2 linked regions of the Occallatibacter riparius genome follow. The protein of the gene in region 1 interacts with the protein of each later gene in a pairwise test. Links are inferred from orthologs where the notes say so. Each region holds a gene or a part of one and is shown on either strand. Other genes may lie near its edges.

Region 1 (2,882 bases):
GATCGAGATCGTGAATCGCGACTGGAAGAACTGGGAAGAAAAGCTGCCCGTCGAAGCCGGCGATCCCGCCAAGCACCAGGTCGTTGCATCGCCGCGTCCCGGCCATGCCGACCTGGCCGGTGCGCTCAAGTACAACTTTCCCGATGCTCGCTACGTGCTAGAGCGGGCCTCCGCCCGCGAGTCCACCTCGCGCGTAGCAGCCGGCGCCTTCGCCAAGCTCATGCTGCGCGAACTGGGCATTGAGATTCTGAGCCACGTCATCCGCGTGGGTCACGCGGAACTGCAGCGCACGGCCACCTGGGACGAAATCGTCGCCGTGAACGCGAAGGACGAAGTTCTCCTCGGCTGCGTCGATCCCGAGACCGAAGCGCGCATGAAGGAAGAGGTGGAGCAGGTATCACGCACCGGAGACACCGTAGGCGGCGTCTTCGAGGTGGTGGTGCACGGGGCGCCCGCCGGCCTGGGCACCTATGCGCAATGGGACGAGCGCCTGGATGGGCTGCTGGCCTGGAGCGTGATGAGCCTGCAGGCGGTGAAGGCCGTCGAGATTGGCCGCGGTGTTACGGCAGCCGAATCATTCGGCTCGCAGGTACATGATGCGATCCACTACGCGCAGGAGAGCAACGGCCGTCCAACGCGTTTCATCCGCGAGCAGAACAACGCTGGCGGCATCGAGGGCGGCGTTTCGAACGGCGAAGACATCGTGGTGCGCGGGTATCTGAAGCCGATTTCTACCCTGCGGCGGCCGCTTGAATCCGTACGTTTCGACACGCGTGAGGCCACCAACGCCGCCTATGAGCGCAGCGACATCTGCGTGGTGCCGGCTGCGGGAGTGGCCGCGGAAGCCATGGTCGCGCTGACCATCGCGGATCTCGTTCAGCGCAAGTTTGGCGGCGACTCAGCTCTCGAGATGAAGCGAAACTTCGCCGGTTATATCGAACAAATCAGGAGCTATTAGTCGCAAGCGATGATTCTGAAGATCGTTAAATATCCCGAGCCGGTGCTGTCGCAGCCAGGCGAACCCGTTACCGAGTTCAATGATGAGTTGCGCAAGTTCGTTGCCGACATGTTCGAGACGATGTATGCCGCGCAGGGGATCGGCCTCGCAGCTCCGCAGGTGGCCGTGTCGAAGCGTGTTACGGTGATCGACCTCAGCATGGGCAAAGACCCCGCGCAGAAGCTGGTGCTCATCAACCCTGAGATCATCGCGCGCGACGGCAAGCAATACGAAGAAGAGGGCTGCCTCAGCTTTCCTGATATTCGTGAGAAGGTGCAGCGCGCTTGGCAGGTAACGGTGCGCGCGCAGGATGAGTTCGGCAAATGGTTTGAGATGGACGGCGAGGAACTGCTCTCGCGCGCATTCCAGCACGAAATCGACCACCTCGACGGCATGCTGTTCATCTTCCGCATGAGCGGGCTGAAGCGTGACATGGCGCTGCGGAAGATCCGCAAGATGCAGCGCGAAGGAACCTGGTAGAACCGTGAAGATCGTATTCTGCGGGACTCCGCGGTTTGCGGTGCCGACGCTGGAGGCGCTGATCTCCGCGGGGTATGAGATTCCGCTCGTCGTCTCGCAACCCGATCGCCCCGTGGGCCGCAAGCAGGAACTGACCGCACCGCCGGTGAAGCAGACAGCGTTGGCGGCCGGACTCGCGGTCACGCAGCCGGAAAAGATTCGCAACAATGCAGAATTCCGTACAGAGCTTGAGGCCATTCAGCCCGATGCGATCGTGATTGTCGCCTACGGGCGCATCATTCCGCCCTGGATGCTGGCTTTGCCGAGGCTCGGCTGCATCAATCTGCACGCATCGCTGCTGCCCAAATATCGCGGAGCCGCCCCGATTCAATGGGCCGTGGCCATGGGAGAAACAGTCACGGGCAACACGACGATGTTGATCGATGAGGGGCTCGACACCGGCCCGATGCTGCTGCAACAGGAGTGTCCCATTGGCCCTGAGACAACCGCAGCCGACCTCTTCGAGAAGCTCTCAGTGGACGGTGCCCTGCTCGTGGTCGAGAGCCTCGCGCTTCTGGAGGCTGAAAGCATCACGCCGCGCCCGCAGGATAATTTGCAGGCGATCCTGGCGCCGTTGCTAACGCGTGAAGATGGCCGCATGGACTTCGTAGCGCGTACCGCCCAGGAGTTGAAGAATCGGTGGCGCGGCTTCCAGCCGTGGCCAGGAGCTTTTACGGCTCTCGACGGCAAGAAGCTCATCGTGCATCGCCTGAGTGTGGCTGAATCAGCCGGAGGCTCTGCTACTGATTTTGCTCCCGGCACTGTGGCCGTGGATGACCAACGAATGCTCGTCGCCTGTGCCCAGAGTACATGGCTGGAACTACTCGAAGTGCAACCGGAAGGCAAGAAGCCCATGGCTGCCGCGGAGTTTCTGCGGGGCCATTCGAACGCGTCGGGCATGCGGCTGGGCTGAGTCATGGCGCAGGTCTCCCCAGCGCGCAAAGCTGCATTTTTCATCCTGCTGGCAGTCGATCGGGGCGAACGCCATTCGGACGATCTGCTGCGTGCGCAGTCGCTTTCGAAGCTCTCCGCGGTTGATCGCAATCTCGCAACGGCCCTCGTGCTCGGGGTATTGCGCTGGCAGATTGCGCTGGATGCTGCTGTGCGTCCGCTGTTGAAGAAACCGAATGCAAGGCTCGATGTCGAAGTGCTGATCGCGCTGCGCTTGGGCGCATTCCAACTGCTCCAGATGGATCGCATTCCGGCACGTGCGGCGATTGACGAAAGCGTGGAACTGGTTAAGCAGGCCGGTCACCGATTTGCATCGGGCATGGTGAATGCCGTGCTGCGCAAGCTGGCTGCGGGTGGGAAGAAGACTGCCGATGCGACCAGCGCGTACCCACAATGGATGGTTGAGCGCTGGACT
Region 2 (3,024 bases), 3.1 Mb from region 1 along the record:
TGTCCTTCGTCCGTGCCGGAGGAATGTTGTAAACGCAGCCCATGATCCACAGGGCCGCGGCCGTCCATGCAAACGGAGCGGAGATCGTGAACGCCAGCGCCATTCCCACCAGCATCATCACAACCCACTGCACATACGCGGCCGGCACGTTCACCAGGCCTAGCGCAGCCGGCCTCGATTTCTTCACCGGATGCAGCCTGTCGAACGGCGCATCAAGCACCTCGTTCACCACGTAATTGCTGCACGCAATCAACGTTGTGGCCACAAAGCCCACTGCGATATTCCGCCCCAGCGTCCATGACAGCGCCGACGAACGCAGCACGCTAAGCGGCACCACAATTCCCGGGATCACAAAGATGTTCTTCATCGAGTGATCCAGCCGCATGATCTGCGCGTGCGCCGCCAGTCGAGCCGCAAGAGTGGGACGGGCAACGGGTACGCGGGAAATGGCGTCTGGAATGGGCATCTACTCTGCTTGGCGGCGAACCACCGAATTATAAGAGGACGGTCTAGGAAGGCTACGGAAAAACTTCCCAAATGCCTCGGTCTTGAAAGGGCACGGCTTTAGCCGTGCCGCTACATACTCCAAAGGGAGCGCGGCTTTAGCCGCTGAGGGATGGATTTGCAACTGCAATATCATTAACTCTGAATTCCGCAGCCTCTGAAAAATCACCTTCCGTACATCGATCATACCGTTACGCTTGAGACTCTGGCTCGCCCAGTTGAATGAGTCGCCCTGCCATTTCCCTTGCCGTGCGAAATCCCCTCGCCAAGGCTTCCCAGGCTGCTCGAACCCGCTTTCCTGTACACTGAAATGTCTACATCCATCATGCGAAACAAATATCCAATTGGCATTCTTGGGGCCACCGGAATGGTGGGCCAGCGCTACATTCAGCTACTTGAAGACCACCCCTGGTTCGAGGTGGCGTGGCTTGCAGCCAGCGACCGCTCCAGCGGCAAACCCTACGGCGAAGCCGCCAAATGGCGTCTCGATACCCCCCTGCCCGAGCGCATCGCCAAAATGACCGTCTCCCCGGCCGACCCCGACGGGGCACCCAAGATCATCTTCTCCAGCATCGATGCGCCCATCGCCCGCGACCTCGAGCCCAAGTTCGCCGATGCCGGCTGCGCCGTTCTGTCGAACTCAAGCGCATTCCGTATGACTCCGAACGTGCCCCTGGTCATTCCCGAGGTCAACGCCGAACACCTCCATCTGATCGAGGAGCAGCCCTCGCGTAAAGCTTCCGGTGGCTATATGGTCACCAATCCCAACTGCTCCACCATCGGCCTGGTCATGGCGCTCAAGCCTCTTGAAGAGCGCTTCGGCATCGAGAAAATCTTCGTGACCACCATGCAGGCCGTCAGCGGTGCCGGCTACCCAGGCGTGGCCTCCATGGACATCCTCGACAACGTCGTGCCCTACATCGGCAGCGAAGAAGAGAAGATGGAAGCCGAGACCTTGAAGCTCCTCGGCAAGCTCGAAGGCCACGGCGTGACTCCGCTCGCCGCCGGCATTACCGCGCACTGCAACCGCGTGCCGGTAATCGACGGACACACGGAATGCGTTTCGATCCAGTTCAAGCGCAAGGCCACGGCCGAAGAGATCCTGGCAGCCTGGGATGAGTACAAGCCACTCGCCGGCAAAGACCTGCCCTTCGCGCCCAAGCAGCCCGTGCAGTTCTCCGCCCTGCCCGATCGCCCGCAACCGCGTCTCGACCGGAATCGCGAAAAAGGCATGGCCGTCACCGTGGGCCGTCTGCGTCCCTGCAATCTGCTGGACTGGAAGTTCGTGCTGCTTTCGCACAACACCGTACGCGGCGCCGCCGGCGCAACCATACTGAATGCGGAACTGCTGGCAAGCCTCGGCAAGCTCGAGACGCTCGCGGCCGCGCACGCATAAAGCGCGCCGGAGGCGCAGAGGTTGTTAGCCCCGCGTTTTAACGTGGGGTGAGGGGTACACAAATCGATTGCAGAGTCCCGTAGGGACGACGCAAGAACATCGCAGGTCGGGAAACGCATGAGTCTTGTGGTCATGAAGTTCGGCGGCACGTCGGTCGAAGATCCGGCCGCGATTAATCGCACCGCCACCATTGTTGCCGGACGCGTCGCCGCAGGCAAGCACCCGGTTGTTGTCGTCAGCGCCATGGCGCGCGTCACTGACCAGCTTCTCCGCTGTGCCGCCGCCGCCTCTCAGGGCGACCGCACCGGCGCGCTTGCAATCAGCTCGCGCCTCCGCTCGCGCCATCGCGACACTGCCGCCGCGCTCCTGAAGGACCCCAAGCAATCCGCCGAGCTCGTCAACTGGGTCGATCAGAAATTCGATCAGCTCGACGAAGTCCTCCGCGGCCTGGCTGCCATCCTCGAGCTCACCCCCCGCATCTCCGACCTCATCGTCAGCTACGGCGAGCGCCTCTCCAGCCGCATGATCGCTCATGCCTTTTGTGAGCGCGGCATCGACGCCGCACCGCTCGATTCGCGCGAAGTCGTCATCACCGACTCGCAATACCAGAAAGCCATCCCCATCGATGCCATCATCGAGATGCGCGCGGCCGAAAAGATCCGCCCCCTCATCGACTCCGGCAAGGTCCCCGTCATGGGCGGCTTCATCGGCGCCAACGAGGCCGGCATCACCACCACCCTCGGCCGCGGCGGCTCCGACTTCACCGGAGCCCTCATCGGCGGAGCCATGCATGCCGATGCCATCGAGATCTGGACTGACGTCGACGGCATCATGACCAGCGATCCGCGCGTCTGCCCTGACGCCCTGCGCGTCAAAGTCATCAGCTTTGAAGAAGCCGCCGAGCTCGCCTACTTCGGCGCCAAGGTTCTGCACCCGGCCACCATCCTGCCCGCCGTCAAAAAGAACATCCCGGTGCTCGTGCTCAACAGCAAGAACCCCACGAACGAGGGCACCCGCATCATCTCGCTCGCGCCGCACTGCAAGAGCCCCTTCAAGTCCATCGCGGTCAAAAAGAAGCTCTCCATCATCGATGTCGTCGCCAGCCGCATGCTGATGACCCACGG

What was found. Proteins that work in one complex are often made in the same cells at the same time.
Region 2: the proteins of def (region 1) and asd interact in binary tests that used the Escherichia coli proteins (3 or more experiments, as listed by UniProt). The link is inferred for Occallatibacter riparius from one-to-one orthologs.

The regions. Positions count from the first base shown.
Region 1 is NZ_CP093313.1:3,066,704-3,069,585, forward strand. Bases 1-2,722 are described here. They hold def (peptide deformylase), read left to right. Parts: upstream 1-967; coding sequence 968-1,477; downstream 1,478-2,722. Other genes in these bases: aroC (chorismate synthase), read left to right, coding at 1-958; fmt (methionyl-tRNA formyltransferase), read left to right, coding at 1,482-2,429; MOP44_RS12385 (transcription antitermination factor NusB), read left to right, coding at 2,433-2,722. Outside these bases: more of MOP44_RS12385, read left to right, coding at 2,723-2,882. UniProt on the Escherichia coli protein: Removes the formyl group from the N-terminal Met of newly synthesized proteins. Requires at least a dipeptide for an efficient rate of reaction. N-terminal L-methionine is a prerequisite for activity but the enzyme has broad specificity at other positions.
Region 2 is NZ_CP093313.1:6,149,983-6,153,006, forward strand. What follows is about bases 1-2,864. They hold asd (aspartate-semialdehyde dehydrogenase), read left to right. Parts: upstream 1-829; coding sequence 830-1,900; downstream 1,901-2,864. Other genes in these bases: MOP44_RS25095 (UbiA family prenyltransferase), read right to left, coding at 1-466; lysC (lysine-sensitive aspartokinase 3), read left to right, coding at 2,018-2,864. Outside these bases: more of lysC, read left to right, coding at 2,865-3,024.